One region of the Arthrobacter caoxuetaonis genome, then DNA from elsewhere that is predicted to be linked to it. Evidence: riboswitches for the same ligand, from Rfam matches in the RefSeq annotation. Region 1 holds a riboswitch; each other region holds the start of a gene.
The links. Region 1 has a riboswitch for S-adenosylmethionine ahead of NF551_RS07885 (MetQ/NlpA family ABC transporter substrate-binding protein). Riboswitches for the same ligand answer to the same signal wherever they lie in the genome.
Positions count from the first base shown of each region.

Region 2: another riboswitch for S-adenosylmethionine. It lies ahead of NF551_RS09245 (flavin reductase family protein); the one in region 1 lies ahead of NF551_RS07885 (MetQ/NlpA family ABC transporter substrate-binding protein).
Region 3: another riboswitch for S-adenosylmethionine. It lies ahead of NF551_RS01000 (methionine ABC transporter ATP-binding protein); the one in region 1 lies ahead of NF551_RS07885 (MetQ/NlpA family ABC transporter substrate-binding protein).
Region 4: another riboswitch for S-adenosylmethionine. It lies ahead of NF551_RS05555 (bifunctional o-acetylhomoserine/o-acetylserine sulfhydrylase); the one in region 1 lies ahead of NF551_RS07885 (MetQ/NlpA family ABC transporter substrate-binding protein).

Region 1 is NZ_CP099466.1:1,717,866-1,725,083, forward strand. It holds gene NF551_RS07860 (sulfate/molybdate ABC transporter ATP-binding protein) at 1-44, shown strand, start outside; gene NF551_RS07865 (response regulator transcription factor) at 129-797, shown strand; gene NF551_RS07870 (sensor histidine kinase) at 805-2,046, shown strand; gene NF551_RS07875 (hypothetical protein) at 2,119-2,604, shown strand; gene NF551_RS07880 (macrolide 2'-phosphotransferase) at 2,606-3,505, opposite strand; SAM riboswitch class IV at 3,654-3,771, shown strand; gene NF551_RS07885 (MetQ/NlpA family ABC transporter substrate-binding protein) at 3,850-4,725, shown strand; gene NF551_RS07890 (methionine ABC transporter ATP-binding protein) at 4,798-5,826, shown strand; gene NF551_RS07895 (methionine ABC transporter permease) at 5,828-6,487, shown strand; gene hrpB (ATP-dependent helicase HrpB) at 6,563-7,218, shown strand, end outside.
Region 2 is NZ_CP099466.1:2,021,060-2,028,277, forward strand. It holds gene NF551_RS09210 (hypothetical protein) at 1-144, opposite strand, end outside; gene NF551_RS09215 (DUF948 domain-containing protein) at 180-554, opposite strand; gene rpsD (30S ribosomal protein S4) at 752-1,378, opposite strand; gene NF551_RS09225 (replication-associated recombination protein A) at 1,662-3,065, opposite strand; gene NF551_RS09230 (PhzF family phenazine biosynthesis protein) at 3,147-3,983, opposite strand; gene NF551_RS09235 (MFS transporter) at 4,036-4,404, shown strand; partial or broken gene NF551_RS09240 (MFS transporter) at 4,444-4,749, shown strand; SAM riboswitch class IV at 4,850-4,969, shown strand; gene NF551_RS09245 (flavin reductase family protein) at 5,018-5,524, shown strand; gene NF551_RS09250 (ATP-binding protein) at 5,612-6,730, shown strand; gene aspS (aspartate--tRNA ligase) at 6,804-7,218, opposite strand, start outside.
Region 3 is NZ_CP099466.1:189,275-196,492, reverse strand. It holds gene NF551_RS01010 (NtaA/DmoA family FMN-dependent monooxygenase) at 1-771, opposite strand, end outside; gene NF551_RS01005 (methionine ABC transporter permease) at 809-1,474, opposite strand; gene NF551_RS01000 (methionine ABC transporter ATP-binding protein) at 1,467-2,258, opposite strand; SAM riboswitch class I at 2,355-2,457, opposite strand; gene NF551_RS00995 (SAP domain-containing protein) at 2,498-3,112, shown strand; gene NF551_RS00990 (CoA-binding protein) at 3,109-3,525, opposite strand; gene NF551_RS00985 (alpha/beta fold hydrolase) at 3,609-4,382, opposite strand; gene NF551_RS00980 (TetR/AcrR family transcriptional regulator) at 4,535-5,242, shown strand; gene NF551_RS00975 (SDR family NAD(P)-dependent oxidoreductase) at 5,226-5,975, shown strand; gene NF551_RS00970 (hypothetical protein) at 6,028-6,390, opposite strand; gene NF551_RS00965 (LLM class flavin-dependent oxidoreductase) at 6,426-7,218, opposite strand, start outside.
Region 4 is NZ_CP099466.1:1,232,283-1,239,500, reverse strand. It holds gene NF551_RS05570 (SGNH/GDSL hydrolase family protein) at 1-759, shown strand, start outside; gene NF551_RS05565 (DUF3995 domain-containing protein) at 811-1,326, opposite strand; gene metX (homoserine O-acetyltransferase MetX) at 1,365-2,501, opposite strand; gene NF551_RS05555 (bifunctional o-acetylhomoserine/o-acetylserine sulfhydrylase) at 2,498-3,814, opposite strand; SAM riboswitch class IV at 3,882-3,999, opposite strand; gene NF551_RS05550 (VOC family protein) at 4,146-4,787, shown strand; gene NF551_RS05545 (hypothetical protein) at 5,355-6,080, shown strand; gene NF551_RS05540 (glycoside hydrolase family 2 protein) at 6,207-7,218, opposite strand, start outside.

The DNA.
Region 1 (7,218 bases):
TCCTGGCCCTGAATCCCGAAGCCATGGAGCTCTACCCGGAATAGCACTCGCGCGGGTATTGGTCCGCGGCAGCCGGTTCCTGCCTGGTCCCTGAACATCTGCCCTCCCGCGGCCCTATACTCGCGAAGATGGAGGACCAACCGAGGATCCTTGTGGTGGAAGATGACCGGGCCCTTTCCCGGATGCTGGTGGAGATCCTCGAATCTGTTGGCTATGCCGTCACAACGGCCTTCGACGGTCAGCGTGCCCTGCATCTTGGGCTGACCCAGGAGTTCGATGTGCTGCTGCTGGACCGCGGGCTGCCCGCCATCGAAGGCCTGGATGTCCTGGCACGCCTGCGCAGCCGGGGCGTTGGCGTTCCCGCCCTGGTGCTTTCCGCCCTGGGCAACCCGTCGGACCGTGTGGAGGGCCTGGACAGGGGTGCCGAAGACTACCTGGCCAAGCCGTTCGACGTCGATGAACTGCTGGCGCGGCTGCGCGTCCTGCGGCGCCGGACCATCCGGGAGGTGCCTGTCCTGCCGGTGCCCGGCGGAATGTTCGACGCCGCCGGGCGGACCGTGACCACGGGAGCCGGGGCGGTGGTGGTCCTGTCGGAACGCGAAGCTGCGCTCCTGGAGGAGCTGGCCAGGCGCCCCGGACAGGTTTTCCCCCGCGAGGACCTGCACGCCCTCGTGTTCCCGGACGCCGACGACGACGGCGTCGTCGACACGTATGTGCATTATCTGCGCCGGAAACTGGGCAGGAACGCGGTCCTGACCGTTCGGGGGATCGGCTACCGCCTGGGCCGGCAGGAATAGGTCTGCCGTGGCAAGGGCACTGCGCGGGGAACGGAGTGAACTCCGCCGGGCCTCGGTACGGCTGGCGGTCCAGTTCACCGCGCTCATCGTGGTGCTGCTCTCGCTGGCCGGCGCCGTCGTCTACTACCTCGCCGCCGCCGGGAGTGAGGAAGCCCTCCAGCAGCGGCTGGAGGCCGCCGTCGAACTGGATAACCCGCGTGATGCCCCGCTGGACGTTTTCCTGGCGGTCTTGAACCGCGGCAGGCTGGAAGTCTCGCGGGACGTGCCTTCGGGCCTGCCTGTGGCCAGCTCGCTGTCGGCCGTTGCGGCAGGAGCAGGCAGCATCGAAGAAACCGTGGAGGCAGACGGCACAACCTACCGCGTGCTGACGGCGCAGGAGAGGCGCGGCCGGGTTGTCCAGGCCGCCGTGGATACGCAGGAAACACGGAACCAGCTGAACCGCCTGTTATTCGCGCTGATAGCGGCCGTGGTGTGTTCGGCAGCGGTGGCGGCACTGTTTTCAGTTCTGGCCGCGCGGGCTGCCATGCGCCCGCTGGCCCGGGCCCTCGAGCTGCAGCGCAGGTTCGTCTCTGACGCCAGCCATGAACTGCGCACGCCGCTGACCCTGCTGAGCACCCGGGCCCAGCTGCTGCGCCGGCGCGCCGCGGGGCAGGCAGGCGGAGCGTCTCCCGGGGAGCTGGACCGCCTCATTCAGGGGCTGGATGAGGTGGTGGCAGACGCAGGGGTCCTCACCGGAATCCTGGACGACCTGCTGGTTGCCGCGGATCCGCGAAAGCCCGGGACGCTGGAAGAGGTGGATCTGGCAGCCGTTGCCCGGCAGACAGCCGCCGCCTTCGGCCCCGCCTTTTCCGACCGGGGCCTTGCCCTGCACGCCCAACTGCCGGACGTGCCGGTGCCTGTCCTGGGCAACGAAGCGGCACTTCAACGGGTCTTCACCGCGCTGTTGTCCAACGCTCTGGATTTCGGGCGGACGGAAGTTACCGTCTCCGTAGCCGCGCGGAACCGCGACGCCGTGGTCACGGTGGCAGACGACGGCCCGGGGCTGCCGCCGGAGCTCGCCGGAGCACTGTTCGACCGCTTCTCCTCGGTACGCCCGGCCCCGGCAGGGCACACCCGGCACTACGGCCTGGGCCTTGCGCTGGTCGCAGAAATCGCCGCACGGTTCGGCGGATCAGTCAGCGCTGAACCGGAAACAGGCCATGGCGCCGTCCTGGTGGTGCGGCTGCCCCTATCCGCACGGGGCTTCTAAGAATCCTCGAAGAATCGCGGCGTTGGATAGATGGCGTAGGAATATCCAAACTCAAGGGAGGTGTCACCAATCGTGGCGATTGGGAGCAAAGCGAAGAAGGTCATCATCTGGACCGCCAGCGGTCTGGCCGCCGCCGGCCTGCTCGCCGGAACGTTCTTCACGGGTATGGCCGTTGGGGACAATATGGAGACTGCATCGGTGACGTCCGAACAGGAGCAGGGCCAGGACCAGGGCCGCGGCGGCGACCGGGAACGGCGCGGGCCCGAAGACGCCCAGGAGCGCGACGGCGGCAGTGACGAAGCCCGGCCGGATCGGCAGGACACCCAGGACGGGGATGATCCGAAGCCCGGCAAGGAGAATGCTGACGGCCAGGCCGACGAAGGCCGGGAAGACGGACAGCACGACGACGGGGCCGATGGCGGTGACCGCGGTGATCGGGAAGATCGGGACGGCGACCGCGGCAAGGGCGGAGGCCACGGCCGCGGCGGCCACCACGGCGACGCCCCCGAGGACGGCGACGCGCCTGAGGAATCAGAGACTCCGGCGGAACAGTCCTGACTTAGGACGGCAGCAGCTGCGCGGAGGCTGTCTCGCGGTGCGCGGGTTCGCCGGATGCGAGGGCAAACAGCGCGTAGTTCAACGGGCCGGCCGCTATCAGCGCCGTGCACCGTTCGGCAAGGTGCGGCTCGGTGAGCCCTGTCGCGTCCTGGTACCAGCGGACCACGTCGTCGAGGGAACCCGGCGAGATGAGGTGCACGTACATAAACTCCAGGGCCGGGTCACTCACCTTCGCCGTGGTCCAGTCCAATACGGAGACGATCCGTTTGGCGTCATCGAGCAGCAGATGCGCGGGATACAGCTCCCCATGGGTCAGCACCGTCCGCTGCGGCCAAAGCCGGTCATCGGCCAGCCACTGTTCCCAGCCGGCCAGCAGCTCCGGGGCGATGCGGAACTCGGCGCGCACCTGTTCCAGTACCTTCGACCAGTGCCGGCGGACGCCGTCGGGAGTCTCGGCCGGGATGCCCGCGGCGGCCGCGGCCGCCGCGTCCATCCCGTGCAGCGACGCGATCAATCCGGCCAGGGAGTGGAGGTACGTCGGATCCGACGGGTCAAAGTGCCATTCGGGCTGGTTGTCCCGGTCCACCGTGAGCCCCGGGCTGCCCGGAAGCAGGGGATAGGCAATGAGGTCCGAACTCTGGATCTTCCATTCCGGAACCGCTGCAGGAAGGCGCGGACGCACGAAATCAAGGATCGCCTGCTCGCGTTCCTGGCCGGCGGCAACGTCCGCGCGCCGTGGGATCCGAAGTACCCAGTCCCCGCCGTCCGGTGCGGAGGCGAAAGCGACCCGGTAATCCAGTCCGGCTTCGTTGAAACGGACGGTGCCTGGTTCCAGGGCGAGTCCGTGCCGTGCTGCCAGAGTGCATATATCGGCTGCCGTCAGATCCCGCGCTTCGCTCATGGCTTCCTTTTCTCCCGGTTTACAAGGCCCCGCCCGGGGCTGGTTCCGTGACGTCCTGTTACGCAGGATGTCATGTGCCACTGCATAAGTCGTCATAAAGCAGGCGCGTTTTGGTTACGTGGCCCAGATGTTCCTAGCCTAGGGACGGAATCAAGAGTTCCAGCCAATGGCCCTGGCCGGCTGGACAGCAACCCTCTCGTCGTAGCGGGGTGCTCCAGGTGATGATTCGGCCTCGGCGGAGACTTTCCGCGAGGCAAGTACGGCGCCGGCACTGCCCTCCAGCGGCCTGCGCCTCCACCTTGTCCGCGGAGCGCCGCGGACCCTTTTGGGAGAAGAGCCACACCATGAAACTCAGCAGAATCCTGGCGATTGCAGCCGCCCCGCTCCTGGCACTGACGATGGCCGCCTGCGGCTCAGCCTCCGGGGACGAAGGCACTGTGAAGATCGGCGTGGTTGGAGCCAGCGATCCGTACTGGGCCACCTACACCGAGGCCGCGAAGGCGGAAGGCATCGACGTCGAAATCGTTGACTTTGCCGAGTACACGCAGCCGAACCCGGCACTGACCGAGGGCGAACTGGACCTGAACCAGTTCCAGCACATCATCTACCTGGCCCGCTACAACGTTGCCAGCGGCGCAGACCTCACACCGATTGGCTCCACGGCCATCTACCCGCTGGGCCTGTACTCCACCCAGTACGACTCGGTGGAAGACATCCCCGAGGGCTCGACGGTGGCGGTGCCCAACGACGAAAGCAACCTGGCCCGCGGCTTGCTGGTGCTGCAGTCAGCCGGGCTGGTCAGCCTCAAGGACGGCGGCAGCGTCTTCGCGACCCTTGACGACCTCGACGAAGCCAAGTCAAAGGTCAAGGTGACCACCCTTGAGGCTTCCCTGACCCCCACGTCGCTTCCCGACGTCGCAGCAGCGATCGTCAACAACGACTTCGTCGAAGACGCGGGCCTCAAGGCCGAAGACGCCATTGCCCAGGACGATCCGTCGGATCCCAAGGCCATCCCGTACGTCAACATCTTCGCAGCGCGTGCCGGCGAGGAGGAGAACGAGACCTACCTCAAGCTCGTGCAGATCTACCAGGAAACGCAGGCAGTCCAGGACGGTGTCCAGAAGGCTTCAGGCAACACCGCCGAATTCCTGAAGGTCCCGGTCCAGGACCTGCGCGATTCGCTCGCCGAGGTCCAGCAGGACATCGAAAACCTGGACTAGTTCCTGCCCGTTCCACCGCGTCCCGGGTCCGGCTGCGGCCGGACCCGGGACGCTCGTTCTGCAAGGGAAACCATGCCACTCATCACACTGCGGAATGTCTCCAAGACCTACCCGCCCGCCCGCCGGGGCGAAGAGCCGGTCACGGCGCTGCGGGACATCAACCTGGAGATCGAAGCCGGCGAAATCTACGGAATCATCGGCTACTCCGGAGCGGGAAAAAGCACCCTGGTCCGGTTGATCAACGCGCTGGAGACTGCAACCTCCGGCGACATCACGGTCGACGGCCGGCAGGTCACGGGCGTCCCGGAGCGGCAGCTGCGGCAGCTGCGCCTGGACATCGGGATGATCTTCCAGCAGTTCAACCTCTTTAACTCCAAAACCGTCCGCAACAACGTGGCCTATCCGCTGCGGGTAGCGGGCCGGAGCAGGGCTGAAATTGCCGCACGGACCGCCGAGCTCCTGGACTTCGTGGGACTCACGGACAAGGCGGACAACTTCCCGGAGCAGCTCTCCGGCGGGCAAAAGCAGCGCGTGGGCATTGCCCGCGCCCTGGCAGCGTCGCCCAAGATCCTCCTCGCAGACGAAGCCACGTCGGCCCTTGACCCGGAGACCACGCATGAGGTCTTGGAACTGCTGCGCCGGGTGAATCGCGAGCTGGGCATCACGATTGTGGTGATTACCCACGAAATGGACGTCATCAAGAACCTGGCCACCAAGGTCGCCGTCATGGACGGAGGACGGATCGTGGAACAGGGTGAAGTGTTCGAGGTGTTTTCCAACCCCCGCGAGGAATCCTCACGGAAGTTCGTTTCCACTGTGGTCCGGGGCGTTCCTTCAGCGGCCGACCTGGCGACGCTGCGAAACAGGCACGAGGGAAGAATGGTCACTCTGTCCTTCCGGGACGGCGGCGCGTCCCAGTCGGACGTGTTCGTTGAACTGGCAGCCGCCGGAGTGGAGTTCGAACTGGTCTACGGCGGCATCAATGACATTTCCGGCCGCGCGTTCGGCCACCTGACGCTGGCGCTCAAGGGCGCCGACCAGGCGATCGACGGCGCCCTTGCCGCCGTCGGGCACGGCATCAAAGTGACGGAGCTGAACTGACATGGAAGACCTCATACCCCTGACCCCGCAGCTGTGGACTGCTATCGGAGAGACCCTCTACATCGTGGGCCTGAGCCTCCTGTTCGGCGGAATCGGCGGACTGCTGATCGGCATGGGCCTCTACACGACGCGCCAGGGGGCGCTGCTGGCGAACCGTGCGGTGTTCGGCACGCTGAACGTCCTCGTGAACATCTTCCGGCCCATCCCCTTCATCATTTTCCTGGCCGCGGCCCAGCCACTGGCCCGCTCCGTCACCGGCAGCGGGATCGGCAACAACGCGATCATCTTCACGCTGTCGCTGGCCGCAGCATTCGGCATCAGCCGCATCGTGGAGCAGAACCTGCTCACCGTGCAGCCCGGAGTCATCGAGGCAGCGCGGTCCATCGGTGCCGGGCGGCGGCGGATCATCTTCACGATCCTCATTCCGGAGGCACTTGGTCCGCTGATCCTGGGCTACACCTACATCTTCGTGGCCCTCGTGGACATGTCCGCAGTGGCCGGCTACGTCGGCGGCGGGGGACTGGGCAACTTCGCCATCCAGTACGGCTACCGGCAGTTCAATCCGGTGGTCACCTGGGCCGCCGTCGCAGTCATCATCGTCCTGGTGCAGCTCGTGCAGTTCCTGGGCAATCAGGCGGCCCGCAAGGCGCTCCGCAGGTAGCAGCTCACCTCAGATCACCGTCCCGCCGTGCCGGAGGTGCACGGGACGGTACGCACGGGAGGGGAGAATGGTGGGGTGAGTGTTCCTGGACCGTCTGCCGCCGGCTATCAGAGCGGGCCTTTTGACCTGGACCGCATCGGTGCCGGGCTGGTCTTCGCGCGTTCGCTTTCCGAGCTGGCCGCTGCGCTGCGGGAGACCGGGAACGCCGTCGTCCAGGCGCCCCCGGGTACCGGTAAAACCACCCTGGTGCCTCCGCTGGCTGCCAACCTGGCGGCACGGACTGAGGGCCCCCGCCGGGTAGTGGTGACCCAGCCGCGGCGGGTTGCGGCCAGGACGGCAGCCCGGCGGCTGGCGGCGCTCGACGGCGGGGCCGCAGGCGGTGCCGTCGGCTACACCGTCAGGGGCGAAAGCCTCGCCGGCCCGGACACCGTGGTGGAATTCGTGACCCCGGGCATCCTGCTTCGCCGGCTCCTGGCTGATCCTTCGCTCCAAGACACCGCTGCCGTCGTCCTGGATGAGGTCCATGAGCGCGGCCTGGAGTCCGATCTGCTGGTGGGCATGCTGGCCGAAGTACGGGAACTCCGTGAAGGCCTGATGCTCATCGCCATGTCAGCGACGCTGGAAACCTCTCGCTTCGCCGAGCTCATAGCCGCTGAAAGCTCAGTTTCCCCGGCGCCGGTGATCGACTGTCCCTCGGTCCTTCATCCCCTGGACGTCCGCTGGCAGCCCAC
Region 2 (7,218 bases), 300 kb from region 1:
GAAATCGTGCAGGGCGTCGGCAGCAGTGCCGACGGCGCGGTTGAGTCCGGCAGGCCCAAGGGTGGCCTTCGCTTCGGAGACTCGGCGGACGGCAATAACGCCAATGGTGATGCCGATCGACATCCAAAAGACGCGCTTAATCATGGTCTGCTCCTGTTATGGACTGCATGTCTGTGGGACTAGCGGCTGCGGCGGCCGCGGCCTGCGGGCCGGCGGGAAGTCAGTGCTGTCCGCACGCCGTAGGTGAAGGCGGAGACCTTGATCAGCGGCGAGCCAACCGTGGCGGCGACAAGCGAGGTCAGTGCCGAAATGTTGGCTGAGGCGTCGGAAACGTTGGAGGAGATCCCGTCGACCTTTGCCAGCTGGAGGTTCGTGGTGGAGACCGTGGTCGTCACTTCGTCGATCAGCGGGGTGGTCTCGTCGCTCAAGGTCTTGATCGATCCGCGAAGCTCGTCGAACACCTTCCCAAGCTTGAGGATGGGGACGGCCAGCAGCGCAACCAGCACGGCAAAAACCCCGGCTGCGATCAGACCGGCTATATCTCCACCTGACATGGTTCTCCTTGGGTTGTTTTCGAAGAGTTTCCGCTATGTACCTTACCCATTGACGGGGCCGGACACTTACTTGGCGGCGGCGCGTTCCCCACCCGGCCGGTGCGCGGACACGGCCGGGAAACGAAACAGCCCGCGGCGCAAAGGCCGCGGGCTGTTCCAGTTTCGCCTTGGCTCCCGCAGGCGGGAGCGCAGTCGAATTAGCGTGCGTAGTATTCCACCACGAGCTGCTCTTCGCAGGTCACGGGGATTTCCGAGCGCTTCGGGCGGCGAACCAGGCGAGCCTGCAGCTTGTCCAGGGAGACATCCAGGTAACCCGGAACAGCGGGCAGGACGTCGCGGTGGGCGCCGGCAGCGGCAACCTGGAACGGCGTCATGGTCTCGCTGCGCTGGTGCACATGGATGAGCTGGCCTTCGGACACGCGGAACGACGGGCGGTCCACGCGGGCGCCGTCAACCATGATGTGGCGGTGCACAACAAGCTGGCGGGCCTGGGCGATCGTCCGGGCGAAGCCGGCACGCAGCACGAGGGCGTCAAGACGCATCTCGAGAAGCTCGATCAGGTTTTCACCGGTCAGACCGGCGGTGCGGCGGGCTTCCTCGAAGACACGGGTCATCTGTGCTTCGCGGATGCCGTACTGTGCGCGCAGGCGCTGCTTTTCGCGCAGGCGGACTGCGTAGTCGCTGTCCTGCTTGCGGCGGGCGCGGCCGTGCTCACCCGGGGGGTAAGGCCGGCGCTCGAAGTACTTTGCTGCCTTGGGGGTCAAAGCAATGCCGAGGGCGCGCGAAGCGCGGGCCTGACGGCGTGCACGTGTGTTGTTAGCCACGTTCACCTTTCACTGTTTGGCGGTTTTGCCGTGTGCCGCCGGGTTGCCCCGCCGTACACGGCTAATACGTAGTCACTGGCCTCCATTAGGGAGAGCTCCGGCCAACCGCTGCCTTCTGCTGCAACGCAGCTGCCGGGACACAGATCCACCATGCTCCGGAGGGTATCCGGCGTCGTGGTGGGGAGTTCCGGCGTTGCGCTTGCCAGTCAACCATCAATCCTAGCACGCAGGCGCCTGTACCCGGAGCCTGCTGCTGCGGCGGTACGCCACGGAAACGTCCGGCCTACTTGCCGCGGATGATCCCGCGCAGCCGCTCCAGCCGGGCAGAGATGTCCCGCTCCGCACCGTTGGCTGTGGGCTGGTAGTAGTCCTTGCCCACCAGATCGTCGGGAGCGTACTGCTGGGTGGCCACGCCGTGCGGCTGGTCATGCGAATAGATGTAGCCCTTGCCGTGCCCGAGCTGCTTGGCCCCGGGATAGTGGGCGTCGCGAAGGTGCGGCGGAACGCCCGTGCCGTAGCCGGCCCGCACGTCCGCCGTCGCGGCGCCGATGGCTTTGTAGGACGCATTGGACTTCGGCGCCGTGGCAATGTGCACCACCGCCTCGGCAAGGATCAGCCGGCCCTCAGGCATGCCGATCATCTGCACCGCCTGGGCGGCGGCTACGGCGGTCTGCAGCGCGGTCGGGTCCGCCATGCCCACGTCTTCGGCAGCCGAGATCATGAGCCGCCGGGAGATGAACCGCGGGTCCTCCCCCGCTTCGAGCATCTTGGCCAGGTAGTGCAGGGCGGCGTCGACGTCGGAGCCCCGCAGCGACTTAATGAAGGCACTGGTGACGTCGTAGTGCTGGTCCCCCGCGCGGTCATAGCGCAGGGCCGCGACGTCCAGGGCCTGTTCGGCATGCTCAAGGAGGACGGCAGGAACCTCCACGTCCGGATCACGTTCGGAATAGGCGACGCCGGCTGCGGCTTCCAGCGCGGTCAGCCCGCGCCGGGCGTCCCCGGCCGCGAGGCGGACCAGGTGCTCGAGTGCTTCGTCGCTGAGCTCCACCCGGCCGGCGAGGCCGCGTTCATCCTTGACGGCGCGGACCAGCAGGCCCGCGATGTCTTCTTCGGTGAGCGGCTTGAGCGTCAGGAGCAGTGACCGGGAGAGCAGCGGGGAAACAACGGAGAAGGACGGGTTCTCCGTGGTCGCCGCGATCAGGACCACCCAGCGGTTCTCCACCCCGGGCAGCAGCGCATCCTGCTGTGCCTTGTTGAAGCGGTGGATCTCGTCGAGGAAGAGCACGGTTGTGACGCCGTGCAGGTCCCTGGATGTCAGGGCCTCATCCATGACCCGGCGGACGTCCTTCACGCCGGAGGTGATTGCCGAGAGCTCCACGAATTTGCGGCCCGGGCCGCGGGCGACCACGTGGGCAAGTGTGGTCTTGCCGGTTCCCGGAGGGCCCCAGAGCATGACCGAGGACGGGCCCGCCGGTCCGCCCTGCGGCGCTTCGGCAAGGGTCCGCAGCGGTGATCCAGGGGTGAGCAGGTGCTGCTGGCCCACCACCTCATCCAGGCTGCGGGGGCGCATGCGTACCGCCAGGGGGCTGCGCGGGCGCTGCCGGGCCCCGTCGTCGTCCCGTTCCCCGGCCGCGTCGCCGCCGTCCCCGGGGTCCTGGTCCTCATCGCTGCTGAACAAGTCATTCACGCTTCAAGGCTACCGCCCCGCCGAGAGGCCACTTACGGCTCTTTTCAGCGCTGAAACGAGCCGTAACTGGCCTCTCGCGGGTCAGAGCGTGACGGAACCGTCGATGCAGGTGACCGACTCGCCGCCGATCCAGATCCGGCCCTCCCGGGTGAACACCCGCACCAGGCCGGAACGGTGGACGGCTGTGCCCTGGGTGACGGTGTAGCGTTCTTCGGCGATGCCCTGGCCGATCAGCCATTGGGCCAGGCCTGCGTTGAGGCTGCCCGTGACCGGGTCCTCCGAGACACCCAGGCCGGGCGCGAAGGCACGTACCTCGAAGTCCGTCTCCGCCGATTCGGGCTGCGGGCCTATAACCCCCACCCGGAGGCCGCCAATCGCTGCATGGTCCGGCGTCAGCGACAGCACCGTTTCGGCGTCAGGGAGCAGCAGTCCCAGCCAGCCCGGACCGTTGTCCACCCACTGGTGGCCCTTGACCTGGTCCGGCCGCAGGCCCAGGGCGGCTGTGACCCTGGCCAGAATGTCCTCTTCCACGGGTCCGGTGCGGATCAGGCGGGGCGCCGCGAACGCAGCGAGGCCGGCATTGACGCGCAGGGGAACCAGGCCGATTCCACATTCCTGGACCACGAGGCCCGGTTTCATCGGGGTGTTTCCCGCTTCCGTCCAGGCGTGGCAGGTGCCCAGCGTAGGGTGCCCGGCAAACGGTATCTCCCCTCCGGGCGTGAAGATCCGGACCCGGTAGTCAGCCTCGTCCTGGATGGCCGGGAGCACGAAGGTCGTCTCCGACAGATTCGTCCAGCGGGCAAACTGCTGCATCTGCTCGTCGTCGAGGCCCTCCCCGTCCAGCACTACGGCAAGCGGGTTGCCCTGGTACGGCTTGTTGCCGAAGACGTCTACCTGTTTGAACCAGCGTTGTCTCATGCGGACACTGTAATGGCTGGCCGGGGCGGCACCGTTCCCATTCCCGTGTCCGTTGCTGGCTAGGATCGGCGCGGAAGCGATCGGGATCCTGGTCGCGGCCGAACTCCTTGTGTCGGTTGCCGCCCGTCCGGCAGCGGGCTGGCTGGCGGATAAGCGCCCGAGGACCGTCACCGCGGCGTCCGGCGCCCTGCTCTATGCCGTGAGCTGTCTCGGCTACACGCTGGCCGGTTCCTTGTCCGTTGCCTTCGGCGCAGCGATCCTCGGCGGTGTGGGCGGGGCCCTCTTCTGGGTGTCCATCCGCGCCCTTGCCGCAGAGTTCCCGGACCGTGACTCAGGTTCCATGGCTGGCCTGCTCTCTTCCGAAGCGTTTGGTCGTGCTGCTTTGCGCTCCGCGCAGGCGTCCGACGTCGCCGGAAGATGATCCCGGGCCGGTCCAGGACGCGCCGCCGCGCTCTGGGTACTCACCAGCGTTTCCTGGGCACTGCTGCTGCCGATGTACGGGGAAGTCGCCGCGGAACTGAACCCGCGCCGCCTCGGCCGGGCGATGAGCATCCTAGGAAACGCGGGCCTGCTCGGCGCGGCCATTGGTTCGCTGCTGGCGGGCTTCGTCTACGCCGGGGGCTCCTGGCTGGCAGCCTGCCTGGTCTTCGCTGCAGTTCTGCTGGCTGGAGGTGTGCTGGGACCGTTGGCGCTGGCGAAGATGGGCGTCCGGGACCGTCCCGGTTCGGCCGCGGCGGACACATCCCTGGAGCTGCTGCCGGAATAGCGCGCGCCCTAAGACAGCCCGTTACGAACTGTTGCGGCGTGTGTACGCCTCACAGCGCGGGTTTGCGCGCGGGATACCGCGCCCCTAGATTGGTAGCCAGAATCAAGAGTTCCAGCCAGAGGCCCTGGCCGGCTGGACGGCAACCCTCTCGCCGTAGCGGGGTGCTCCAGGTGACGATTCGGCCGTTCCGGTGGATCTCCCGGTCCGGCAAGTACAGCGCCGCATCCGGCTCCTTGCCGCAGGCTGCGCGTCAGGCAGAGGAATCTTCATGGCACTCGAAACCGATCTCCAGCCAAATGCACTGCGCCAGGCCTTTGGGCGCTTCCCGTCCGGAATCGCAGCACTCTGCGCCGAAGTTGACGGCGCCCCGCAGGGAATCGTGGCCTCCTCCTTTACTGTCGGGGTCTCCATGGATCCGCCCCTGGTGATGTTCGCCGTGCAGAACACCTCCCGTACCTGGCCGGTACTGCGTTCGGCGGGCCGGATCGGAGTCTCCGTCCTGGGTTCCGGGCACGACGGCGTCTGCCGCCAGATCGCTTCCCGCGACGGCGACCGCTTTGCCGGACTCGATCTGCACAACGCCGGTTCCGGCGCCCTGTTCCTCGACGAGGCAGCGCTCTGGTTGGAGACATCGGTGGAGAATGAGGTCCCGGCCGGGGACCACGCCGTCGTCCTGCTTCGGGTTCACGGCTATTCCGCCCACGGGGATGCCTATGAGCCGCTGGTCTTCCACGGTTCGGCGTTCCGCAATCTGGCTGTCCCTGCCTTCGCCTGACCAGCCTCAAACTCACAGAACTCATATAGACTCATCGAGCCCGCGCAAACTCACAAAGCACACAGCGACTCACAGGAGTCTGTCCGCATGGAAAACCCGTTCCGACCTTCCGCCGGGGCCACTCCCCCGCAAATCCTGGGACGGGAGGGCGTGCTGGATGAGTTCCAGTACGGACTCCGTTTGGGGTCCGGCGCCCCCGGCCTGCTGACGATCTTTACCGGTGCACGGGGCATCGGCAAGACCGTCATGCTCGGCGCCGCACATGACCTGGCCCGCGAAAGCGGCTGGGCTGTCATCTCCGAGACCGCCACGCCGGGATTCGTCGGCCGCATTGGCGAATCGATGCGCCGCCTGGCCGAGGAACTGGGGGACGGGCCCAAGACCCGCCGCATCACCGCCCTCGCAGCTGCCGGTTTCAGCATTACGACCCAGCTGCCGCCCGAACGGCAGGTCGCGTGGCGCGGTGTCGGGGAGGAACTGTTGACCCTCCTGGACGAACACCGCACCGGCCTCATCATCAGCGTGGACGAGATCCACGCCGCTGACCGAAGCGAGCTCGCGCAGCTTGCCGCCAGCGTGCAGCATTTCATCCAGGCCCGGCTGCCGATCGGACTGGTCTTCGCGGGGCTGCCAGCGGCAGTTTCGGATCTGCTGAACGAGGGCGTGGCGACGTTCCTGCGTCGGGCCGACAAGATCGACCTGCATGCCGCTGCTGTGCGGGAGGTTGAAGAGTCCTTTGCTTCGACCTTTGCCGGCGCCGACTTCCAGATCAGCCCCGATCTGGTGAGCCGTGCCGCACAGGCGACCGGCGGCTATCCGTTCCTGATCCAGCTGGTGGGCTACTTCCTCTGGCGGGAGGCGGAGACGCAGGCCGGCCACCTCGGAACGGATGCCGTCCAGCGGGCCATAGACGCAGCCCACCGGCGCAACGCGCGCACCGTCATTGAGGCAGCCCTGGCGACGGCGTCGGCCAAGGACCGGGAATTTCTCTCAGCCATGGCGGTGGATGACGGCCCGTCCCTGGCCGGCGACATCGGCCGCCGCCTTGGCGCGAAAACCAACCTGGTGGCCAACTACCGGTCCCGGCTGCTGGCAGCCGGACTTATCGAGTCCACCGGACACGGCAAAGTGGACTTCGCCATCCCGGGCCTGCGGCAGCACCTGCGCCGTCAGGCGGGCATGAGCGCTCCACCCGCCGAACCCTAAAAAGCACAGACGCTTAAAGCACAGAGCCCGGCCGCCTAAGTGGCGGCCGGGCCCTTATGCAGGCTGGGTCGGGCTAGGAAGCGGGAGCCTCGGCCGGCTTGTCCTGCTTCTTCTCCGGCTTGAAGTCGACGCCGGCTTCCTTGCGCTGCTGGGCACTGATCGGCGCCGGAGCGGAGGTCAGCGGATCGTAGCCGCCGCCGGACTTCGGGAAGGCGATGACGTCGCGGATCGAGTCGGCGCCGGCCAGCAGGGCCACCACACGGTCCCAGCCGAAGGCGATGCCGCCGTGCGGCGGAGCGCCGTACTTGAAGCCTTCGAGCAGGAAGCCGAACTGCTCCTGGGCGGTCTCCTCGGAGATGCCCATGACCTTGAACACGCGTTCCTGCACATCGCGCTGGTGGATACGGATGGAACCGCCGCCGATCTCATTGCCGTTGCAGACAATGTCGTAGGCGTAGGCCAGGGCCGAGCCGGGATCCGTATCGAAG
Region 3 (7,218 bases), 1.5 Mb from region 1:
GAAGATGAACGTGGCTTCGGCGTTGGCGGCCGCGAACTGCTGCCCGCGGCCGGAGCTGCCGGCTTGGAACAGCACCGGTGTGCGCTGCGGGGAGGGCGAGCTCAGGTGCGGTCCGTCGATCGAGTACCGCTCGCCGCGGTGATGGATCTTGTGGACCTTGTCCGGGTCGGCGTGGACGCCGCTGGCTTTGTCCTGGACCAGCGCGCCGTCGTCCCAGGATCCTTCCCAGAGCTTGTAGACCGCGTCGGTGTATTCATCCGCCCAGTCATAGCGGCGGTCGTGCCCGGTCAGCCCGTCACCGTCGAAGTTGCGGTGCGCGTTGTCCAGGACGGAGGTGACGATGTTCCAGCCGGCACGGCCGCCGGAGAGGTGGTCCAGCGTGGACATCTGCCGGGCGAACTGGAACGGATGGCTTTGTACAACGGACGACGTCGCGGCCAGCCCAATGTTCCGGGTGGCACCTGCCAGCGCGGCGAGGAGCAGGACCGGATCGTTGGCCGGCACCTGCAGCCCGCGGCGCACATGGGAGGCCCAGCCGCCGTCGTGGTTTCCGTACAGGCCCACCACATCGGCGAAGAAGAGGGCGTCGAACTTGGCGTCTTCGAGCTGGCGGGCCAGGTCCGTCCAGAACCCCAGTTCGTTGAAGCGGTGCTGTCCGGCGTCAGGGTGGCGCCACTGGCCGCCGCGGATGTGGCTGGTGGTGTTCATCAGGAAGGCGTTCAGCAGCAGGCGCGGCCGGGGCCCGGAAAAACGGGTACTCGGAGTGCTCACGGTGGTTCCGTTCTGTAGAAGTCGGTTGGAGGAGAAGCTAGAGGCGCTTGTCAGCGCGGCGGGAGAACCAGGAGCCGCCCAGCTGCACGGCCTGGACCAGCAGGACCATCAGCACAATCGCGGTGAACATCAGCCCGGTTTCGTAGCGGTAGTAGCCGTACCGGATGGCGAAGTCGCCGATTCCGCCGCCGCCCACCAGGCCGGCCATGGCGGAGTAGGAGATGAAGCTGACGGTCATGATGGTGACGGAGCTGATCAGGGCCGGACGCGCTTCGACCAGCAGGACATCGCGGACGATCTGCCCGCGGGTGGCTCCCATGGACCGGGCGGCCTCCACCACGCCGCCGCCGAGAGCGGTGATGTTCTGTTCCACGAACCGGGCGAAGTAGGGGATGGCGTTGATGGTCAGCGGCACGATTACCGCCGCGGTGCCGATGGTGGTGCCCACCACGAACCGGGTGAACGGAATGATGGCGATCAGCAGGATCAGGAACGGAAAGGACCGGACCAGGTTGACCAGTGAATCCAGCACCCGGTGAAGCCGGGGTTTGTGGACCAGTCCGTCCGGTCCCAGGGCGAAGAGCAGGACTCCCAGCGGGGTTCCGATCAGAACTGCCAGCGGAATGGCGACGACGAGCATGGTTCCGGTCTGGCCCAGTGCCGCGAGCAGTTCGGGCCAGACTTCGGCAATGCGCTCAAGCAACGCGGGCTCCTTCCCGGCGGGCAGCCCGGTCCAGGGTGATCTCGTCGGAGATCAGGTACCGTCCGATCGAGGTGGCCGGGGTGAACCCGGGCCGGACGAGCTCCGTGAGCGCAAACTGTTCCACGACCCGTCCCTCCTCCATGACGGCCACGTTGTCCGCAATGGCCTTGATGACGTTCATTTCGTGCGTCACCACCACGATCGTGATGCCGAACCGCGCGTTGACGTCGGAAAGGTACTGCAGCACGGACGCGGTGGTGCGGGGGTCGACGGCGGAGGTCGGCTCATCGCACAGCAGCACCTTGGGCCGGGTGGCCAGGGCCCGGGCGATGGCAACCCGCTGCTTCTGCCCGCCGGAGAGCTTGGCCGGGTAGGTTCCTGCCTTCTCCGAGAGGTCGACGACGGCGAGCGCCTCCAGTGCGCGGCGCCGGCGCTCGGCAGCGTTCTTCACTCCCGCGAATTTCAGCGAGAGCTCCACGTTCTGCGCGGCCGTGCGGTTGTTCAGCAGGTTGAAGTGCTGGAAGATCATCCCGATCTCATGCCGTGCTGCGCGCAGCTCGGCATCCGCCAGGCCGGTCAGGTCCGTTCCGTCGACCAGGACCCGGCCCGAGGTGGGACGTTCCAGGAGGTTGATGTTGCGCAGCAGCGTGGATTTGCCCGCACCGGAAAACCCGATGATGCCCTGGATGCTGCCTTTGGGGATGTCCAGGGACACGTTGTCCACGGCGGTGAAACTGGATCCGCCGGTGTCAAAAACGGTCGAAACATTCTCGATCCGGATCATGCTCTCCTCCTTCAGGTTGTGAAGGCGCGCGCCGCGGAGTCCACAGCTTCAGCGCGCCGGAGCACGTTTGAAGGGGACCAAAAGATAGCGGGTGCTTCTCCATCGGTCCTGGCGGTAGCACCCCTCTGCTCCGAATGAATTACGGAAGGGGTTGCTGCGGCGTCACGGAGCCAGGTCTCTCAGCCGCTCTGGATGGTTACGGGTTCATGCTGACCGCTGGCGGGAGCCCGCGCAATGTTGTGACCGCACATGACGCAGTGCGTCCGTGCGTGACGTGCATCACCTGGGTCACCAAGAGTTTTCCGTCTACGGCGCGGGATCTCAGCGAGACGGAGTTCCTCCGCTGGTATTGGCTGAAGGAGGAATTGCAGGGCTTCGCCCGGGCAAACGGCCTCAGCGCTGCCGGCTCAAAGGCCACTGTCAGCTCACGCGTCGCGGCTTGCCTGGCCGGACGGCCCCGGACCGAAGCGCCCGCCCGCCCACCGCGCCGGCCTGCGCCGCTGGTCCCGCCGCTGACGATTCATACGGTGGTTCCTGCCGGGCATCCGTGCAGCCAGGTGCTCCGGGAGTTCTTCGTCAATGCGCTGGGACCCGGTTTCCGGTTTGATGCGCCCATGCGGGCGTTCTTCGCCGGCAATGACGGCACTGCGACGCTCGCCGCGGCACTGGATCACTGGCATGCCACCCGGTCAGGGGATGCCCGGCCAATCGGGCCGCAGTTTGAGCTCAACCGGTTCTCCCGGGACTGGCACGCCTCCCACCCCGGCGGCACCCGGGACCAGATGCTCACGGCGTGGAAAACCCACCGTTCACTGCCGGTGGACCTGCGCCCGGCCGGTCCGGCGGGGCCTTAGAGCCCGAAGCGTCCCGCTTCAATGACGGGGCAGGTATCCATGACGACGTCGAGCCCCGCTTCGGCGGCGCGCTGGGCGGCCGCCTCATCCACGACGCCGAGCTGCAGCCAGACGGCCTTGGCACCGATATCGATGGCCTGGTCCACAATGTCCCCCACCCGGGCCGAATTCACGAAACAGTCGACGACGTCGATCTGGCCCGGGATCTCGGCCAGCCTGGTGTAGCCCTTATTGCCGAAGACGTCGTCGCCCGCCAGGTTCACCGGGACGATCTCCATCCCCAGCGAGTCCTGGACAAATCTGGAGACGCCGACTGCCGGACGCAGCGGATTGTTCGAGAGACCTACCACTGCCCAGCGTCCCTTGGATGAGAGCAGGCGGGATATAACCTCGGGATCATTGCGGTGTGCCATTCTGGCCCTCCCTCCGGTTGGAACTCAACGGGTCTACAGCGTACGCGCCGTCCTGCGACGGGTCGATCAGGCGTCCGCGGCCTTTATTCCAGGAAGTCGTTGACCGCCTCGGCAAGCACTGCATCGTCCAGTCCGTGCCAGGATCCCTCGAGCAACTGGAAAGAACCCTCCGGGAGGATTTCGGCCGTCTCGCGGGCCCAGCCCTGCAGCCGGGCATCGCTGCCGCTGCTGGCCAGCACCAGGACCGGAACATGAATGCCGGTGAGGGATTGGATGTCGGTTTCCAGCATGAGGGTGAGATCGTAGGAGATGGTGTGCGCCGCCGGCTCGAAAGGTGAGGGTTCGGATTGCTCGATGAGTTCCTCCGGAACACCGATGGACTCCTGGAACAGGCGCACGGCTCCCGCCCGGTCCTCGGCGTCGATCAGGGCTTCAAGCTGCGGCCGGATGTCAGGCCCTGCCGCGCCTTCCTGGGAGAGCGGCGGTTCGACGGCAATGACGCTGGAGACAACCGCTGATTCCGAAGCGGCGCGGAGGGCAAGGATCGCTCCCGAGGAGGTTCCCAGCAGGTCCGCCGATCCACCCGCGGCCTGCACGACGGCCAGCAGGTCATCCACCTCGGATTCGGGGGTGTATTCCTCCCCGTCCCCGCTTTCGCCCTTACCCCTGCGGTCATACGTGTAGACGGTGTGGCCCTCTGCCAGCAGTTCGGCAACCCCGGCCAGGCCGGAGGTGGTCCGGTCCATCATGATGGGATCCACCACCACCAGCGGCGGACCCTGGCCGTGACGTTCCCAGGCGATGGGCGTTCCGTCCGCGGACAGTACGCGTCCCGATGCGTCAGCTGCTGGATCCATGGGATTCTCCTTCGCTGGGGCGGGCCGCCGTCGGCCCTGCCTCCACCGTAGGAGCGCGTGCAGGCTGGGTCAATGCTCCTAAAGATACGGTCATCAAGCGCTCGTGCAGGCCTTGAGGTATACACTGTAAACACGCTACGGAAGGGACGGTCGTGCCCCACAAGCAACCGCAACCACTGAACGCCGCCGCCATCACGGAAGCCGGCGTCCGGATTGCCGACGCCGACGGCCTGGACGGCGTCTCGATGCGCCGGGTCGCCGCCGAGTTCGGGGTCTCCGCAATGGCACTTTACCGCCATGTGGCTGACCGGCGGGCCCTGTTGCTGCTCATGGCCGACGCTGCCGCCCGCGACTATGAACTGCTCCCCACCCCGAACGCCGCCTGGCAGGAGATGCTCCAGCACATGGCCGATGCCCAGTGGCGTGCATTCCAGGCACATCCGTGGCTGCTGCGCATCATCCTGACGCCGCGGCGGCTGGTGAACGTGGCAACACCCGAAGAGATCGAGCTGCTGCTCTCCCGGCTGCGGAAGGCAGGACTAACCAGCGAGCAGGGCTTCGATTGCCTGCTGGGCGTTTCTGCCGCCGTCATCGGCACCGCTTCCATTACCGCTGCAGCTCTCACGGGCCCCGAGCGCACCGGAACGGAACGCGACCAGCGCTGGGGTGACGACGCCGTCGCCCCCTACCCGCAGGCCTTGGGTTTCCGGGACCAGGGCATCAGCTACGCCGCGTCGCGCCGCTCCTTGGATTTCCTCGTAGCGAACTTCATCGCCGGGGTTGAACAATCCCTCACCCACCCGCCGGATTCCGAAAGGGCACCGGCATTACGGAAGGAAGACCATGCAACTGCAAAATAAGACCGCGATCATCACGGGCGGCGCCGGAGGGATCGGGCAGGGAATCGTCCGCCGCTTCCTGGCCGAAGGGGCTAAGGTTGCCGTCGTCGACATTGACCAGGCGCAGGGAGACAAGCTCCTGGCTGAACTCGATGGCCAGGGCGACGTTATTTTCATTGCCAAGGACATTTCCAAGGAGGAGAGCACCAAGGAGATCGTGGCGGAGACCGTGGAGCGCTTTGGCGGCCTGGATGTCCTGGTCAACAACGCGCATGCTTCCAAGCAGGCTCCGATTATGGAGACTACGCAGGAGATGTGGGACCTGTCCTTCAATACCGGGACCATGGCCACGTTCCACCTGATGCGCGCTGCCTATCCAGAGCTGAAGAAGACCCGTGGAAGCATCATCAACTTTGCCTCCGGTGCGGGCATGAAGGGCCTTCCCAACCAGGTCACCTACGCCGCCGCGAAGGAAGCCATCCGCGCCATTTCACGCACGGCGGCCAACGAATGGGCCAAGGACGGCATCCGCGTCAACGTGGTCTCCCCGATCGCGCTCACCCCGGGCATCGCCCAGTGGAGCCAGGCGTTCCCGGAGGCCTTCCAGGAAGTGGTGGACGGCATTCCCCTGGGCCGTCTGGGCGATCCGGAGACGGACATCGCTCCGATCGTGGTGTTCCTGGCCAGCGAACAGTCCCAGTACATGACCGGCCAGACGCTGATGGCCGACGGCGGCTCGATCAAGATCTACTAGATCCTGCCGGCAGGAAGCGGCGGCTGCGTGCCGCCGCTTCCTGCTGTCCTGGCTAGAGCTCCGCAGCCACGGCGTTCAGCACCTCGGTGACGTCGGCCTTGCCCTGCCCGTAGTCGAAGATGGTGGTCGGAACGTGGGGTGTACTGGTGGCCACCACCCGTGTGGTTGCAGCGTCCACCGGCTCGAAGGTGAGCACAATGTCTTCGCCGAACGTCTTCCACGTGGTTCCCGCCACCAGCTCTGCCCGCTCCTGCCAGATCCCGGTGAGGGTCATCCGTGGAAGCCTCACCCCGGCCCGTTCGACGGCAGGAGGGAGCGCCGAGACAGGCGCCGCGACCACCATTTCCCCGCGGGCCCGGGCGCGCTTGGAGGTGACGTTCAGACTGAGAGCTTTGGTGTTCCCCGCATTTGTCATGCGCACGAGCCTAACGGAACCCCCGCAGGGCCGGCCTAGCGGCGGACCGCAGGGTCCAGCCGGAACCGCGCGCCGCGGTGGTCCTCCGGAAGCTTGTCACCTGCACCGAAGAGCTTCTGGCGCAGGGTTCCGGGGGCATACTCCGTAGGGTACGCGCCGCGCTTCTGCAGCTCGGGCACCACGAACTCGACGACGTCCTCGAAGGTTCCGGGCGTGACCGCGTAAGCCAGGTTGAAGCCGTCGACGTCGGTCTCCTCGACCCAGCGGATCAGCTCCTCGGCCACCTCCGCACCGGAGCCGACCAGCCGCGGGCCCAGTCCGCCGATCCCGGCGGTCTCGGCGATGTCGCGCACTGTCCAGGGCTCGCCGTCGTCCTTCACTTTCTGGAAGTTCGCAGCCGCCGACTGGATGGCGTTGGATTTCACGGCGCCGAGCGGCTGGTCGAGTTCATAGGTGGAGAGGTCCACACCCATCCAGCCGGACATCAGCGCCAGGGCGCCTTCGTCGCTGGTGTAGCGCTGGTAATCCAGGTGCTTGGCTTCGGCTTCCTCGGAGGTGGCGGCCGTGATGATGGTCAGCAGGGTGTAGATCCGGATCGAGTGCCGGTCCCGGCCGGCGGCTTCCGCAGCGTCGCGGATCTTCGTGACCGTGGTCTTGAGCTTCTCCACCGTGGACGCGCCCACGAACACTGCTTCAGCGTTCTCCGCCGCGAAGCCGATGCCGCGCGGCGATGCGCCTGCCTGGTAGATCACGGGGGTGCGCTGCGGAGACGGTTCCGAGATGTGGATGCCGGGGACCTTGAAGTATTTGCCCTCATGGTTGATGTCA
Region 4 (7,218 bases), 490 kb from region 1:
GACCCGAGCCCTGAAAGCCCCGGGGGCAACCGGGGCTGGGCGGACCGGCTGGCTGAGGAACTCGCCGTCGGACACGAGGACTTCGCCTACGCCAACCTGGCCATCCGCGGCCGGCTGCTGAACCAGATCGTCGACGAACAGCTCCAGCCTGCGATCGACCTCAAGCCGGACCTGGTGACCATCTGTGCCGGCGGCAACGACGTCATCCGCCCCGGCGGCGATCCGGACCGCCTGGCCGAGACAATGGACGCCACCATGGCCCGCCTCCGGGAAACCGGCGCAACGGTGGTGCTCTTTACCGGACCGGACATCGGTGCGACGCCGGTGCTGGGCAGCGTCCGCGGACGGGTGGCGACCTACAACGAAAACCTGCGGACTGTGGCGGGATGGCACGACGCCGTGATTGCCGACATGTGGGCACTGCGCGAGCTGAGCAACCCGCAGATGTGGGCACCGGACCGGCTGCACTTTTCACCGCTCGGACACCAAACCATCGCGGCGATGGTGCTCGAAACGCTTGGGGTGCCGCACACGCTGGAGCCGGCCAAAGTCAAGGAGCTGCCTGCCAAGAACTGGAGGACTGCCCGCACGGAAGACCTGGTCTGGGCTCGTGAATACCTGGTGCCGTGGGTGGTGCGCCGGGTGCGCGGGCGCTCCTCGGGGGACGGCATCTCGCCCAAGCGTCCTGATGCCGGCCCTTACTTCGGCACACGCATGCCGCCGGGTTCCTCCGAAGCCGCCGGCACCGGGCCGGTCTAGGGCTCCGGTCTGAGGCGCAGGTCCGGGCTCGGACTGTGCCGGGCCTAAGGCTTAGGCTCCGGGCTCGGTCCGTGCCGGCCGTGACGCGAAGAGGTAGGCCAGGAGGCACGCTCCCCAGCCCAGGAACAGCGGGTCCCACAGCAGGGCATGTCCCAGCAGGCCCTGGCTGTCAGCTTCGGGGTCCGCCGGAATCCAGCCGGCCAGGACCGCCGCTGCAGCGGCCGTATTGACGCCTCCGTAAACCACCAGACCGGCGCCTCCTATCCAGCTGAGGACCCGGATCACGCCGGGGAACGGAAACCGGCCATAGGCTGCTGCCAGCGGTATCACGGCTGCCGCAGCCTTCAGCAGCGCCGTCCCGGCGAGCAGCAGTGCTGCTTGCAGCGGCACGTCCTTTGCCGCCTGCACGGCGAACTGTCCCACCGTGGCGAGCAGCCAGCGCCCGCCGAGTGCCCAATACAGGCTGAACCCGGCATGGATCAGGCCGAGGGTGCAGGCAGCCCAGAGGAAGAACCGGCCCCGGGCGGGCCGGGTCCGGTGCCGGCGCTGCGAGATGCTTCTGCGCATCCTTTTATGGTGCCAGCATGCCGCGCCGGCATCGCTGCTTAGGCGAAGAAGTCCCGCTCCAGGACGTCCTTGAGCTGCAGGATGTCAGTCAGGAACCCGTCGTGGCCTATCGGTGCGCTGATAACGTGCACGCTGTTGTCTCCGGGCAGCGCCGCGGCCAGTTCATGGGACTGTTCCGGGAAGTACAGCCGGTCCGAATCCACGGCTGCCACGAGGAACTGTGCCTGCGTGGCCGCGAGCGCTTCGGCGAGGCTGCCGCGGCCGCGGGCGACGTCGTGGCTCATCAGCGCCTCGGTGAGGATGACGTAGCTGTTGGCGTCGAACCGGTCCGCCAGTTTCCGGCCCTGATGGTCCAGATAGCTCTCCACCTGGTAGCGGCCGCGGCCGGCTGGAAGGGCAGCACCCAGCGGATCCTCTCCCGGCTGCGGCGTCCTGCCGAACCGGTATTGAAGTTCAGCCTCTGAGCGGTAGGTGATGTGCGCGATCCTGCGTGCCAGACCGAGTCCGGCGAGCGGAGCGCAACCGTTGTAGTAATCCCCGCCGTTGTAGTCCGGGTCCAGCCTGATGGCTTCGATCTGGGCCTGGGCAAAGGCAATCTGCTCCCCCGTGCTCGCCGCCGTCGCCGCGATCACCGCGCACCGTGCCACCCGGTCAGGTTCAGTCACTGCCCACTCCAGCGCGCGTGCTCCGCCCAGCGATCCGCCCAGCACCGTGTGCCAGCGGCGGATGCCCAGCTGGTCCGCCAGCCGCGCCTCGGCGCGAACCGAGTCCCGGATGGTGACGAACGGGAAACGGGATCCCCAGGGCAGTCCGTGGGGATCCGCCGACGCCGGGCCGGTGGAGCCGTAGCAGCCGCCAACCATGTTGATGGAGACCACGAAGAAACGATCGGTGTCCACGGTCCGCCCCGGCCCCACGAGGCCGTCCCACCAGCCCGGTTCCTCGGTGCTGCCCTGCGCCACGTGGGTACTGCCGGTGAGGGCATGCGGAATCAGGACGGCGTTGGAGGCGTCACCGTTCAGGCGGCCCCAGGTTTCGTAGCCCAGGACGACGTCGGGCAAGCGCCCTCCGGTCTCCAGTTCGAGTTCACCGATCGAGGCGTACTGCAGCACCCCGTCGAGAGTGTGGACGGGGTGCTGCGCTGCGGGTGGATACGTTGTCACGCTGTACTTCATGCTCCCTTGGCGGCGCGGAATCCGGCATCGAGGTCCGCGATGATGTCATCCACGTGCTCCAGCCCGACCGAGAGCCGCACCAGGCCCGGACTGACTCCCGCTGCCGCCTGGGCCTCCGCCCCCAGCTGGCTGTGGGTGGTCGACGCCGGATGGATCACCAGCGAGCGTACGTCGCCGACGTTCGCCACGTGCGAGTGCAGCTGGAGCGCATCGACGAAGCGCTTGCCCGCTTCAACGCCGCCGTCGATTTCAAAGGACACGATCGCACCGGTGCCGCGCGGCCCGTACTTGCGCCCGCGTTCGTACCACGGGCTGGACTCCAGGCCTGCGTACGCGACGGAAAGGACGTCGTCGTGCGCCTCCAGCCATTCCGCGACGGCGACGGCGTTCTCCACGTGCCGCTCCAGCCGGAGGCTGAGGGTTTCCAGGCCCTGGCCGATCAGGAAAGCGTTGAACGGAGATACTGCCGAGCCGAGGTCGCGCAGCAGCTGGACCCGTGCCTTGAGGATGAACGCCAGGTTGGCGCCCAGTGCACCGTTGACCCCGAGGTCCCGGGCATACACCAGGCCGTTGTAGCTCTCATCAGGGGTGTTGAAGCCGGGGAACTTTTCCGGATCGGCGGCAAAGTCGAAGTTGCCGGAGTCCACGATCACGCCGGCCATCGCGGTGCCGTGCCCGCCGAGATACTTGGTGGCGGAGTGCACCACGATGTCCGCTCCCCATTCGATGGGACGGATGAGATACGGGGTGGACAGGGTGTTGTCCACGATCAGGGGAATGCCCGCCTCATGCGCGACAGCGGAGAGTCCTTCCAGGTCCAGGACGTCTTGGCGCGGATTGGAGACGACTTCACCGAAGAAGGCCTTGGTGTTGGGCTGTACGGCTTCGCGCCACTGGTCCAGGTTGTCCGGGTCGGCGACGAAGGTGACGTCGATGCCGAACTTCTTCAGCGTGTGCTTGAAGAGGTTATAGGTTCCGCCGTACAGGCTGGGGCTGGCCACAATGTGGTCCCCTGCCTGGGCCAGGTTGAGGATCGCATAGGTTTCCGCGGCCTGCCCGGAGGCAAGCAGCAAGGCCCCAACACCTCCTTCCAGGGAGGCGATGCGGTTCTCCACTGCTTCCTGCGTGGGGTTGCCGATCCGGGTGTAGATCGGAGCCAGCTCTGCGAGCGCAAAACGGTTCGCTGCAGCTTCCGCGCTGGGGAAAACGAAGGACGTCGTTTGGTAGATGGGAAGGGCACGGGCGCCGGTGGTGGCGTCGGGCTCCTGTCCTGCATGGATCTGGCGGGTTTCGAATGACCAGTTGGCAGACATGTTGCTCCCTTAATGACCAGGGGCCCCACAGGTACCGATGCCGGAAGAACTCCGGTACCAGACGTGTGGCCCGCGCTTGCCGGACACCCTTTGTGGTGTCCAGCCAGGTCTTCACCCGGGGCACCCCACCGCGGTTGGAGGGTTGCCGGCCAGCAAGCCGGGGCTATCTGCTGGCACTCATGACCTGTACCTATAGAACCAACGGAGCCGGAGTTGCGCAACCCATATGACGCAGCGTGAATCCGGGAAAAATCCGCTGATCCAGATACCTTTTGCCGAGCTAAGGCTTGCCTTGGTCGAGACACAGGTCACAACGTGCCAAGATGTTCGCATGCGCCTGGATCATGTTTCTTATGCCTGCGAATCCGACGGCCTGCTGGCCACCACGGAACGTATTGCTTCTGCCCTTGGAACCGACTTCGTCAAGGGCGGGGTGCACCCCCGCTTTGGCACCCGGAACATGATCATTCCGCTGGCTAACCACCAGTATCTGGAAGTGGTTGAGGTCCTGAACCATCCCGCTTCCGACAAGGCACCCTTCGGCCAGGCCGTCCGTGCACGCTCCGAGGCAGGCGGCGGCTGGATGGGATGGTGCGTCGCCGTGGAGGACCTCGCACCCTTCGAAGAACGGCTCGGCCGCTCCGCCGTCCCCGGAAACCGCAAGTTCCCCGACGGCCAGGAACTGACCTGGCAGCAGATCGGCATCAATGGCCTGATCGCCGACCCGCAGGTCCCGTACATGCTCCGCTGGGATGAGGACAAGGCGGACCTGCACCCCTCCCGTGCCTTTGCCGGCACGGTCTCCCTTGAATCCCTCACGATTGCCGGCTCCGCCCAGCGCGTCACCGAGTGGCTCGGCCAGCCGGTGGAGAAGCCGCTCGACGGCCTTGACGTCACCTGGGTCTCCCCCAAGGGAACCCCCGGCATCATGTCTGTGACGTTCGGGACTGACAAGGGTCTCGTCGAGATCTAGGTTCCGCTGCTTCGAGGTCCGTCTGGGGCGTCGAGGCCGGATTCGTGTGTTTCGAGGCCGGGATTTCACTGCGTTTCGGGGTTTCGCTGCACTATGTCCCCCAAAACACTGTACTCGGGGAAAACGCTGCACCCTGTGACACGATTTCGCTGCGTTCCGGGTCTTTCTGGCCATCCGGGGAAAATACTGCTTGGCGCCGTGCCCAGATTCTCCCCTAACGGACGATTCCGCCCTCAACGCAGTCTTTCTGCCGATGACCACCTGCTGCTAAGGCCTGACCTTTTCCACAGATCAGCAACTGGTTCCCGCGGTTGACCCGCAGCATTCGAAGCTGGATCCATGTGCGCAAACCTGCTTTACTCCGTCGATGCCGATCGTGATGGGCCCGGACGCCGTTCCCTTGCGCTTCGGTGCACCACGGGTGAGCTGGTCCGGATCAGGCCCGGTGTCTATTTGGATGGACAGTCCTGGGCGGGGCTTAGCCCCTGGGAGCGCGAGCGCCTGAGACTTGCGGCGGCCGTACAATCCGGAAGGACTCGACGGGTCCTCATCCAGCAGTCGGCGGCAGTGATCTGGGGAATTCCGACGATCGGAACGCCGCTTGAGGTCATGCTGCTGGCTTTGCCTCCCGTCAACGGCCACCGCCGCGGTGACCTCCGCTGGGCTCGAAGACGCCTGTTGGAGCCGCTGACTACGGTCGACGGACTGCCCGTCACTTCCAAGGCACAAACCGTCCTTGATATGGCTGCCTACCTGCCTTTCGAGCAAGCAGTTCCGGCAATGGACCACGTCATCCGCCCCGACCGGCGGCGAGGTCTCCAGGCCCTGGAGAAGGACGCCCTGCGGCAGCTGGCGCAGGGCCTGCCTACACAGGCCAAGCGTGTGAGAGCGATGCGCGTCATCACGTTCGCCGATGAGAGGTCCGAATCTCCCGGCGAGTCCTATTCCCGCGCCGTCATCCACCGCAATGGCTTCCCCGCTCCGGAGCTGCAGCAGAGTTTTCATTCTCCTGGCGGACGTCTGCTTGGACGCACGGATTTCTTCTGGAAGCAGCAGGAACTCGTTGGCGAATTCGACGGCGCAGTGAAGTACGGAAAGACTCAGACAGATGGCGGGACTCAGCCCGAACATGCCTTGCTGCAGGAAAAGCGGCGCGAGGACGCAATCCGGGCCACAGGCGTAGGGTTTCTCCGCTGGAGCTGGTCCGAGGTGTTCAAACCCGCGGGCGCCCCGGACGGTCTGGTCCAGGCGTTACTCCGAGCCGGCCTTCCACAACTGCGCCCACGCGCCTAGACAGGCTGGCGCGAGGACGCAATCCGGGCCACAGGCGTAGGGTTTCTCCGCTGGAGCTGGTCCGAGGTGTTCAAACCCGCGGGCGCCCCGGCCGGCCTGGTCCAGGCATCACTCCGGCTCTCAGGTTCACAAAGCCGACCCAGCCGCCAAAAGCTCAGAGTTCAGTTCACGGACGACGGCCGGATCCACCTTCAGCACCCGGCGGTCGTAGGTGAGCAGGCCGTTGACCTCATCCTCGACGTCGGTGAGCTGGGTGTAGACGCTGGCAGCGAGGCCTTGGCTGACGGCGGGAAGGATCTGGGTCCGGTGCAAGTTGGAGTAGGCATGGGCGAGCTCTTCGGACGTGCGGAGGGTCTTGCCATAGCCGAAGACCTTGCTGTTCCAGGTGTGCCCGTCCAGCGGAAGGCTGAAGCCGCCGTACTCGGAAAGCACGATCGCCCTGGGGTCTCGCTGCCAGCGCTTCCGGATGTGGAACGGCACGGCATAGACGTGGAGGCTCTTGGCGTCTCCCGCTCCCTGGTCGTGCCAGCCGCTGGCGTGGTCGATGCAGCGGGTAGGGTCCAGTGCGCCCAGCTCGGCGGCGATCGCAGCGGCGTCGAACTGTCCCCAGCCTTCATTGAACGGGACCCAGAGCGCGATGCTGGGCACGCTGCGAAGCAGGTCAACCGTCTCCCGCATTTCTCGCCGGAACGATTCCCGCCCCGCGGCATCACTGCGGCCGAACTTCGCATACCGCCGGTCGCTCCGGCTCCCCCGGCCGGGCAGCGGAACCCATTCCTGTGCCCTGCCGTCACCTTCCCCGCCGTTGACCAGGTCCTGCCAGACGAGCATCCCCAGGCGGTCGCAGTGGTGGTACCAGCGCAGCGGTTCGATCTTGATGTGTTTGCGCAGCATGGTGAAGCCCAGGTCTTTGGCTGTCTGGATGTCGTGGACCATGGCCGCGTCCGACGGCGCCGTGTACAGCCCGTCGGGCCAGTACCCCTGGTCCAGCAGTCCGGCGTGGAAATACGGCCGCCCGTTGAGCAGCAGGCGCTGGTGTCCGTCCGGGCCGGCTCCGCGGCCAAAGGTGCGCAGGCCGAAGTAGCTCTCGACGGCGTCGTCCCCCAGCGTCACGCCCACCGAATAAAGGAAGGGATCC